Regions from separate parts of the Bacillus sp. V2I10 genome, predicted to be linked through region 3. Evidence: riboswitches for the same ligand, from Rfam matches in the RefSeq annotation. Region 3 holds a riboswitch; each other region holds the start of a gene.
What was found. A riboswitch is a leader RNA that binds a small molecule or an ion and turns the genes downstream of it on or off. The one in region 3 is predicted to bind S-adenosylmethionine.
Positions count from the first base shown of each region.

Region 1: another riboswitch for S-adenosylmethionine. It lies ahead of QFZ72_RS00715 (Na+/H+ antiporter NhaC family protein); the one in region 3 lies ahead of QFZ72_RS18385 (YezD family protein).
Region 2: another riboswitch for S-adenosylmethionine. It lies ahead of QFZ72_RS22995 (methionine biosynthesis PLP-dependent protein); the one in region 3 lies ahead of QFZ72_RS18385 (YezD family protein).

Region 1 is NZ_JAUSYV010000001.1:135,820-139,454, reverse strand. Features, by position in the region: gene QFZ72_RS00720 (TetR/AcrR family transcriptional regulator) at 1-319, shown strand, start outside; gene QFZ72_RS00715 (Na+/H+ antiporter NhaC family protein) at 521-1,807, opposite strand; SAM riboswitch class I at 1,887-1,994, opposite strand; gene QFZ72_RS00710 (TetR/AcrR family transcriptional regulator) at 2,157-2,783, shown strand; gene QFZ72_RS00705 (GNAT family N-acetyltransferase) at 2,879-3,635, shown strand, end outside.
Region 2 is NZ_JAUSYV010000001.1:4,522,522-4,526,156, reverse strand. Features, by position in the region: gene QFZ72_RS23000 (DMT family transporter) at 97-984, shown strand; SAM riboswitch class I at 1,055-1,184, shown strand; gene QFZ72_RS22995 (methionine biosynthesis PLP-dependent protein) at 1,269-2,393, shown strand; gene metC (cystathionine beta-lyase) at 2,380-3,564, shown strand.
Region 3 is NZ_JAUSYV010000001.1:3,638,356-3,641,990, forward strand. Features, by position in the region: gene QFZ72_RS18375 (sulfate permease) at 1-732, opposite strand, end outside; gene QFZ72_RS18380 (phosphoadenylyl-sulfate reductase) at 787-1,488, opposite strand; gene QFZ72_RS18385 (YezD family protein) at 1,596-1,739, opposite strand; SAM riboswitch class I at 1,846-1,951, opposite strand; gene pyrE (orotate phosphoribosyltransferase) at 2,423-3,055, opposite strand; gene pyrF (orotidine-5'-phosphate decarboxylase) at 3,052-3,635, opposite strand, start outside.

The DNA.
Region 1 (3,635 bases), 3.5 Mb from region 3:
CTATGAGTTTATTAAGAAAAATCACCCTGTCATCAAGATTTTGCTTCAGGAAGTTTTTTTTCATGAAGAGTTCAGAGGGGAGCTCCGAAAGGTCGTTGAGGAACATGCAGTTGAGAAACTGAAGAAGCTGATCACGCATTTCCAAGAAAAAGGAGAGATGATTGACATGCCTCCTGAAACAGTTTTACGGATGATCATTACGACAATTATGGGGTTCCTGATCGGAAGGTTCATCATCTTGCCTGATCTGGATTGGGACGATGAAGCAGAAAAAGAATATACGATCCAGTTTCTTCTGCATGGACTGATGAAAAAGTAAAGCCGCTCATAGGATGAGCGGCTCTTTTTCTTGTTTAGGAAAACTATAAAAGTCAAGGCTGAGGTAAATAAAAAAATTCTACTTAAAGCTCCGGCCCATAGATCTTCGGTCAGAACGAATCCGCCTGTCGGATCTGACCAAGGCGCCCGCTTTAGATCTATGAAAAAACAGAGTCCAATTTCGGACTCTGCCGGGCAGGAACTACTTGGCTTTTTTAAATTTCGGATAGCCAATAATAATAGCCGCAATACCCATAACGGCTATTAAGAATGGGTAATAAGAGAATGGCAGGATATCAGCAGGTGAAATCTCAGCAAATTGTGCGGCAGTAAGCATTTGAGCGCCATAAGGGATTAAACCCTGTATACTGCAAGAGAAAATATCCAAAAGGCTGGCAGATTTACGTTTATCAATCTCATACTTATCTGCCATATCTTTTGCCAGCGGACCCGCTGCAATAATAGAGATGGTATTATTTGCAGTCGCAAGGTTTGTCGTGCTTACAAGACCTGCAATGGCATATTCTGCCCCTCTTTTAGAAGAAATTCTTTTTGTCATCGCTTCTAAAATAAAGTGAATGCCGCCATTTCGTTTAATCAGTTCAACCATACCGCCGATTAAGAGTGAAAGAATGACCAGTTCGGCCATCCCCATAATACCATCTGTTATTTTCTGAAGAAAATCCGTTAACGTATAGGTGCCATCAGACAGCCCGATGACTCCGCTAAGCAGGATCCCGCCAGTTAAAACAATGATGACATTCATTCCAAGAAGAGCTGATACAAGAACGGCTATATAAGGCAGCATTTTAATGAAACTGAATTCTCCAGAAGAAACAGGAGATTGATTGCCGAGAGTCATCACAATTAAGACAGCACAAGTAATAATGGCAGCCGGCAAAACTATGAAAAAGTTTACTTTGAACTTATCTCTCATTTCCGTCTGCTGTGTCCGAACTGCTGCAATTGTTGTATCCGATATAAAAGACAGGTTGTCCCCGAACATCGCACCGCCAATAACAGCAGCCATAGCAAGAGCTATTGAAATATCAGCTTCTGCACTGATGCCAACGCCAATTGGAGCAAGTGCAGCAATTGTTCCCATTGAAGTTCCCATTGCAAGTGAAATAAAAGCTCCAATAATAAATAATCCAACAATCAAAAAGCTTTGCGGCAAAAATGAAAGCGCAAGATTGACTGTAGATTCAACTGCTCCCATCCCTTTTGCCACTTCTGAGAAAGCTCCGGCCAGGATGAATATAAAGACCATGATCATCAAATCAGGATGGCCTGCCCCTTTAGCGAAATTCTCAACCTTCGCTGTGAACGTCTCTTTACGATTCATCATAAGAGCAGCTCCGGATGCAATAATAATTGCAACAAGAATCGGCATCTTATAAAAATCGCCTGTTATAATACCAGACCCTACAAATAGGGCAAGAAATATGATTAACGGCATTAATGCCAGTCCATTTCCTTTTGTCTCCATGTGTACCACCTTTCTTATTATAAAAAAAAGATCTCTTCTAAAGCAGAAGAGATCTTAAATCCGGAATGGAATAAACCTCTTCTTATCTTTCAAGCACGGAGCTTGCTGGAATTGGCACAGCACTCGGAAATCCGAGTCCGCTGCCGAGGCATCACAGGGCCAGTCCCTCTGCCTCTCTTAATAAGAAGATATATGTGTGTTTTAAAAAATGACCTTTCCTACATTAAGGGGTAATTGTGTAAAAGTCAAATGGAAGATTTAACAAACTTTTTTTCAAAATTATTTGAATTTATCGTCATCAGTGGAATAAAATAAACTATATAGTCGGTTTTTAAGGAGGTGTACAGGCGTGGCTCCAATTGTTTCAGATGAATATAAGGAAAAAAAGAAACGCCATATCCTGGAAAGTGCCCTTAAGGCTTTTGGAGAAAAAGGATTTCAGGTTGCCACAATAGACGATATTGTGGCTGAATCTGGGTTAAGTAAAGGGGCAATCTACAACTATTTTAAAAGCAAGGAAGAAATTTACCTTCAGCTGATGCAGATGCGGACAGAGCAGAATATCGCCAAACTGAAAAGAAGTTTTCAAGAGAGAGGGACTGCAAAAGAAAAACTTCACCAGTTTTTCAAAAACTATGCTGAAATTGAGTTATCTCAAAAGTGGCAGAAAATGATCGGTGTTCACCTTGAATTCTGGATTCATTCAGGCCGTGATGAAGAACTTAAGAAAGTCATGACAGACCGGTATGACGACGTTTATCAAGTACTGCTTGTTGAGATCATCGAAGAAGGCATAAGGCAGAATGAATTCAACAAAGAGACGGATCCATCGCTCATATCTTCTATGGTATGGGGAACCATAGACGGCATTTGTCTTCACTATTCAGTGATAGGCGGGAATTACCCTTATCAAAAACAAATCCGTGCTTTAGAAGAAATGATCTTCATGTACTTAGAAAAGGGGGGATCTGCATGAGGTTTTTACATGGAGAAAATGTATACCTGCGTCCTTTTAGAAAAGAAGACTTCGAGATGATTTTTAAAAGAAGCTAATGAGAAATGGGGTGCGGTATGATCACAATTAAAAAATTGTCTCAATGTACGCTTGAAGAAGCTTTAACCGCATGGAATAAAGGTTTTGAGGGATATTATTTTGATATGACGCTGTCCCTTGAGAATTTTTTTAACCGAATGGTGCTTGAAAATCTTTCGCCGGCATTATCTGTTGTAGCTTTTCACGATTCAGAGCCGGTTGGACTGGTTCTGAATGGAATCAGAACCATAGACGGCAAAAAAATAGCATGGAATGGCGGTACAGGTGTTGCTCCTGAGTACCGAAGCAAAGGGGTCGGGGTAAAGCTGATGGAAGAGGCTTTGTCTCTTTATGAAAAAGAAAATGTAGACACAGCTACTCTTGAAGCCGTCTCTCATAATGATCGTGCGATAAAGCTTTATGAAAAAATGGGCTATCAGGTTGTCGACCGGATTGCACACCTTGGTCATTCAGCTCCTCTAAAGTTCGAAGAACCAAAAGGCGGATTCCGTGTCCAGGTTAAAAAGCCGAGGGACGTCCAGGATGTCTCTTTTTATAACAAGCTGATGCCCTGGCAGGTGCAGTGGCAAAACATAAGGGACGGTGAATCCATTCATGCATTAGACGAAAAGGGTGAAACCATTGGCTTTGCCCTGTCAAAACGGAAATATGGTGATGATGGAACGCTATCAAGCATCCTTTTATTTCAATGTGAGGCACACCCTGAACATCAAGAGAAAGAAGCTGTTCTGCGCACGCTGCTTCATGAAGCATTCGCTTTTTCATATACAGAAG
Region 2 (3,635 bases), 880 kb from region 3:
ACACTTTTTGACAGATATAAACCCATCATAATTCCTTTATTCAATACATATTCCTTATATGAAGACAAGCCTGATAAAGGGAGGGAATGCCTGAAAATGAGGAAATCAATTCATGTCACAGCAGGTATCTATGCAGCTGTCTCAATTACTTTCTGGGGAATTTCCTTTGTATCAACAAAAGCTGTTTTAGTTCAGCTGGAACCTTTAACATTGCTTGTTTTGCGTTTTGGTATAGCATCTCTCTTTTTATTCCTCCTTCTTTTCCTCCTTCGTCAGCCTTTAAAAATAAAAAAGTATTATCTCCCTGAGGTTTTTATACTTGCCGTACTCGGCATCTTTGTCCATCAAGTCATTCAGGCTGCAGCACTGCAGTCCATTCAGGCATCGCAAGCAGGATGGATCATCTCTTTTTCCCCGATATTCACAGCTGTTCTGGCATCTCTATTTTTGAAAGAAACGTTTACGCTTTTTAAAGCAGCGGGCATGACAATTGCTGTACTTGGCGTTCTCTTGATTACATCTTATGGACAAGGCGGGTCATTCACCTTTCATGCAAATGCGGGATACGCACTGATGATCTTAAGTACATTAAATTGGGCGGTTTATTCCATTCTTATAAAAAAATTAAAAATCCCTTATCCTGCATTAACCATTACTTTTTATACAAGCTTTTTTGGTTTTATGATGACAATTCCATTCTTTATAAGAAATAACGGCTGGGTTCAGATGAGTGTACTGACTCAGGAAAACTGGACTCATTTGCTGTTTCTCGGAATCTTTGTCTCGGCAGTCGCTTACTGGTTTTGGGGAAAAGCCCTGGAGGTCATGGAGGCAACTAAAGTGTCATCCTTTCTTTACTTTGAACCGCTTGCAACTGTTATTGCGGCAGTCATCTTGCTGAATGAACCTTTTTTATTAATGAGCGGGGCAGGCGGTTTGTTGATTATTGCCGGTGTAATGATTGTAAATCGTAAATATTCATAAAAAATCCCTTGCAAATTATTTGATAATGAGATAAGGTTATAAAAACAATTCAAAAAGTTCATACTATTTATTCTTATCCAGAGAGATGGAGGGTTCTGGCCCTGTGAAATCTCAGCAACCGGAAAAGAACAGAGAATGTTCCTGTTCGAACCAAGGTGCTAAATCCAGCAAGCGCAGGTAATAAGCTTGGGAGATAAGGAGAAGCAATCATTCGATATCAACGTCTTCTTCTTAAATGAGGGAGACGTTTTTTATTTTGAAAAAACTATGGGACGGTGTTGGAAATGTCAGAACGCATTGAAACAATCTTAGCTCAAATTGGAAATCGAAGTGAAAACGTAACGGGAACAGTGAATCCGCCCGTCTATTTTTCTACAGCATACAGGCACAATGGAATTGGGGAATCAACTGGATTTGACTACATCCGCACTGGAAATCCTACTCGGACGATCCTTGAAAAAGCCATTGCAGAGCTTGAGCATGGAGATCAGGGATATGCCTTCAGTTCAGGAATGGCTGCGATTCAGACATTGATGGCATTGTTTAAAAGCGGAGACGAGCTCATTGTATCCTCAGATTTGTACGGGGGAACCTACCGTTTATTCGAACGGGAATGGAGAAAATACGGACTTGTTTTTCATTACGCTGATTTTAAAGACGAAGACTGTACGCAGCAGCTGATCAATGAACGCACAAAGGCCATTTTTCTGGAAACCCCGACAAATCCTTTGATGCAGGAAACAGAGGTCAGCAAGATTGCAAAAATTACCCGCGAAAACCATTTGCTGCTGATTGTCGACAACACGTTCTACACGCCGATCCTGCAAACGCCGATTTTAGATGGAGCGGACATCGTTATACATAGTGCCACCAAATATTTGGGCGGACACAATGATGTGCTTGCCGGTTTGGTTGTTGCTAAGGGAACAGAGCTTTGTGAAGAGCTTGCACAACATCACAACGCAATCGGGGGGGTGCTTTCTCCTTTTGATTCCTGGCTCTTGATCCGCGGTATGAAAACCCTTGCCCTGCGAATGAACCAGCATGAGAAAAATGCCGGCCAGCTTGCAGCATTTCTTGAAAATCAAACAGAAGTGACAGACGTGCTTTATCCTGGCAAAGGCGGAATGCTTTCGTTCAGGCTGGAGAAGGAAGAATGGGTGAACCCATTTCTGAAAGCCTTAAAGACGATCACATTTGCAGAAAGCCTAGGCGGAGTGGAAAGCTTTATCACATACCCAGCGACGCAGACTCATATGGATATTCCTGAAGAGATTCGCGCGGCAAATGGCGTGTGCAACAGGCTATTGCGCTTTTCTGTCGGAATTGAATACGCAGGAGATTTGGAACTGGACTTAACACAGGCATTTGAACTGATGAAGGAGGCGGAGAAAGTTGAGCAACGATGATTGGAAATTCGAGACGAAGCTTCTTCACAATCGTCAAAAGGTGCAAAAAGAAAATGGAGCGGTAAGCGTGCCGATCCATCATTCCTCTACTTTTCACCAATTTGATTTTGATGACTACGGAAAATTTGATTACAGCAGATCGGGGAACCCGACACGCGAGGCATTAGAAGAAACGATTGCCGAACTAGAAGGAGGCACAAAAGGATTTGCCTTTGCTTCTGGAATGGCGGCCATTTCAACCTGTTTCTTGCTCCTTTCTAAAGGAGACCACGTTTTAATTACTGAAGACGTATACGGCGGAACGTACCGGATCATCACAGATGTATTGAGCAGATTCGGCATTGAATACAGCTTTGTCGACATGACCGATTTGCATGAAGTGGCGTCACACATCAAGCCAAATACAAAAGTAATCTATGTTGAGACACCGTCAAATCCGCTTTTGAAAATTACCGATATCCAGGGCATTACGAAACTTGCAAAAGCAAATAACTGTTTAACATTTTTAGACAATACGTTTTTAACACCTGTTCTGCAGCGCCCGCTCGAGCTGGGAGTCGATATCGTGCTTCACAGCGCAACCAAGTTTTTGGCCGGACACAGTGATGTCCTTGCAGGACTCGCGGCTGTAAAAGACGCAGAACTTGCTGCACAGGTTGGAAAACTGCAAAATGCGTTCGGTGCGGTCCTTGGCGTGCAGGACAGCTGGCTTGTGCTCCGCGGAATTAAAACACTGAACGTCAGACTTCAACAATCATCAGCATCTGCGCGGAAGCTGGCAGAGTACTTGTCCAAGCATAAAGCTGTCCGTCACGTTTATTATCCAGGATTAACGTTCCATCCCGGCCATTCAATTCAGCGTTACCAGGCGGACGGACCAGGTGCCGTGCTATCATTCACATTAGCCGATGAAGACGCTGTCCGCACCCTTGTTAAAAATGTCGAGCTCCCTGTATTCGCTGTAAGCCTCGGCGCAGTAGAATCTATTCTTTCCTATCCGGCCAGAATGTCTCACGCCGCTATGCCAAAAGAAGAGCGGGAGCGCCGCGGGATCTCGGACGGTTTATTGCGCATGAGCGTAGGCCTTGAGGATGCAGACGACTTGATCAAAGATTTTGAGCAGGCCTTGGCGAAGCTGCCTGCACATGCTAATAATAAGTTGAGAGCTTGATTAGTTTAGGACGATTCCTTTGTGGGGAGTCGTTTTTTTTTTCGTGTAGATTTGGAAACTTTCGCAAGACA
Region 3 (3,635 bases):
CGGCAATCCGAAGATGGAACTGACAATGACGAGACCAGCACCGGTACCTGAGATTAAAATCCCTTCAGGCTTTGAATAGCTGGTAATCTTCTTTCCGTTTGTTTCAAGGACTTTTTTTCCGAGGAAAATGGATCCGAGCGCTACAAAAGCGCCTCCAATCCATATTCCATTTGAAACGGAAATCAAGCCTGCTCCCACTAATGGACCGACTGCATTGGCCACATTGTTCATACCTGCAGAGAAGGCTTCCAGAAATCCTGCAAAAATCAGAATGACGGTTAGCCAGGGACGATCTTGCAAAATCCCTTTATTCTGCAGCGTATATAGCCCTTTGCCGAATATCCAGGCTAAACTGAAAGCTGCAACAGGAACGATTACCCAAAACAGCATAATAACAAGCAATGAATTGACAAACAGCACTTGATACGCAATCCCTACTCCTACTACAGAACCAACTGTAACCTCGCTCGTAGAAAGCGGAATGCCAAGCAAGTTAGCAACAAACAGGGAGCTTGTAGCGGAAATAATGATGATCAGCACAATTTTCACGTTAATAATATCCTGCGGGATAATGCCGGCGCTGATCGTCTTTACAACTTCTCCGCCTCCGAGCACCGCTCCTGCAAACACCCCTGCGGCACATATTAAGAGGGCATGCCGCGCTTTTGGGACTGCACCTGACCCATAAGCCACACCCATTGAGGCAGCAGCACCGCTTGCCCCTATATTCATTGCAAAAAAGAAACTGATGGCGAGAGCCGCTAATTCAAGCACCGCGCCTGCTCCTTATCCATGTAATCCGCATTCTGTTTTACCCTGCCCGCTCCATCTTCCGGAACGCAAATCATCGGCATTAAATGCAGGTGCGGTGCAGTGAGAGCAGCCAATGCTAGGATAGCCCCTGTCATGCAGGGGGTTATATGGCAAATCGTTTTTGTGTACGTACCGCCACACATCTTTCCAAGTCCAGTGAATCAGCGGACATATTTTTACCGACTGAAATTTATCATCGCGGTTAATGAATTGAACATGTTTCCTTGTTTCTGACTGCTCTCTGCGCAGCCCTGAGATCCAGGCTTCAGATTCCGATAACGTCTCGTTAAGAGGCTGAAGCTTTCTGATTTGGCAGCATTTATTTGGATTTGTTTCCCAAAGCTTATCGCCGTATTCTGCTGCCTGCTCATCAAGTGTGAGAGCCGGTTTCTTCATCACGATATTCAGCTGCGGATATTTTTCCCGCACCCGGTCAATCGTTTCATAGGTTTCTTTAAAATGTACGTCCGTATCAAGAAAAACGATCGTTGCATCCGGCTCTACTTTTGAAATTAAATCAACAAGCACCATGCCTTCTATTCCAAAGCTGCATGCATATACAATCTCTTTGCCGTAATGACCATAACTCCACTTTAAAACGTTTAATGCGCCTTTATAAGTGTCATCAACTTCAAAATCGGCGGCTGGCTCCTGCCAGGTTTCATACGTAAGCATATTTATTCTTCCCCTCTATCAGCCAGGTCCCGTTAAAAAAAGACATTTTAACAGAATGACGGAACCCGTTCAGTGTTAAAATGCCTCTAGTTTTTCTAGTCAGCATATTATTTAATTCTTACTTTTTCATTCTTCTCAAGCTGAATCACTTTGCCGTCCTGAACAACCAATGTGACAGAACCATAATTCATCGTTTTCAGCATTTCCCGCAATCTTTCGATGACGATTTCAAGATGTTCTTCCTTTCCCACTGCAGTCCCCCATTTCATTTCTTATCCGCTCTTTCTTTCTGAGAAATTTACCGCAAATTGAGAAAGAAAAAAGCCTTCCAATTTGAAAGACTGTTCAGGTAGATGTACCTTATCTTTCAAAATGGGTTTACATTTTGCTGGATTTAGCACCTTGCAGAACGCAGGTTGCCGGGCTTCGCAGGGCCAGATCCCTTCGCCTCTCTTGATAAGTTTATTATATTTTTCTAAATTTTATCACAATTAGTCATTCTGTCAACCCTAGTTTTTCGATCGGAATTAAAAAATTTATTTAAAAGGCTAAATTTAGTGCTAAACTTTCAAATCGGGAATAAGGTTTTATCGATAAAAAATTACTGTCCGAGAGGTGAAACCTATCCTAATTCCAGCCATAATGACCATTTTCACTTTCCTTATAGGCGGATTTTCATTAGCTTATGCCGTCGTAACGCTTGATGATCATCATATTTTCCGAAATATAAAAAAAGAACAAGCAGGCCTTTTTGGGGCATTTGGCTGGATCGGTCATGCAAGCTTTGGTATTTGCAAAAGGTTCCTTCCAGAAGCATGGCAGATTAAATTGTTTCGAACAGGTTATCTTCTAATAAGCCTTGTTTCTTTTCTAAGTTCATTTTTGATTTGGCAATAAAAAAGCAAAGTCAAAAACGACTTTGCTTTCTTGCCTTTTAAACAGTCAACCATGCTTCATTTGCAGGATTTTCGCGCCATTTTATCAGCTTTTCAAGATCTTTTTTTTCAATTGCTCCCTTTTTCAGAGCTACATCAATCAATGAAGAATAATCGGTTAGGGAAACAGCATGTATTCCGGCATCTTCGAGCATCTCTGCGCCTTTTTGCAGTTCATATGTGAAGATGGAGACAACTCCAATCACTTCACAGCCTGCCTCTCTAAGCGCCTGAACAGCCGTAATAACGCTTCCTCCTGTTGAGATTAAATCTTCAACAACTACTACTTTTTGACCCTCATGCACTTTACCTTCTATTTGATTGCCTTTTCCATGGCCTTTCGGCTTGCTTCTGACGTAGCACATTGGCAAATTAAGCAGATCGCTCACCCATGCAGCATGCGGGATACCCGCTGTTGCGGTTCCTGCAATCATTTCAGCCTGGGGATACTCTTCCCTGATTAGCTTAGTTAAGCCCTCTGCAATGTCTTTTCTGACTTCAGGATAGGATAATGTCAGGCGATTGTCGCAATAGATTGGCGACTTTAGGCCGCTTGACCATGTAAATGGCTCATTTGGACTTAAAAAAACGGCTTCAATTTTTAGCAGCTGCTCAGCAATTTGATGTTTCATACAGGCAGACCCTCCCATGCGTTTTTCATTTGTAAGTATGCAGTCAGCGGATCATTTGCTTTAGTTATGCTTCTTCCGACAACAATGGCTGTTGATCCCAGTTCTCTTGCCTTCTCAGGCGTCGCCACTCTCACTTGATCATTCAGTGAGTCTTCAGCGAGTCGGATTCCAGGCGTAATGGTATGGAAAGAACGGTTCAAATGCTTATATATTTCAGGTACTTCAAGCGAAGAGCAGACAATGCCATCAAGTCCGCTTTCATTTGCCAGTTTGGCATAGTGAAGGACTGTTTCGTTCAGGCCTTTTCGTATGAGAAGTTCATGATTAAGCATGGCCTCAGATGTGCTAGTCAATTGAGTGACAGCAATGCAGTCAGGCCTTTTTGACCCTGTCCGCGTTCCTGCTTCCAATCCTTCCATCGCAGCCTGCATCATCGCACTTCCGCCCGCAGCATGAACATTAACCAGGTCCACTTCAAGCTTTGCCAGTCCTTTCATGGCCTGCTTGACTGTCTGAGGAATATCATGGAGCTTCAAATCAAGAAAAATGTCATGCCCCGCTGATTTAAGCTGATGAATAA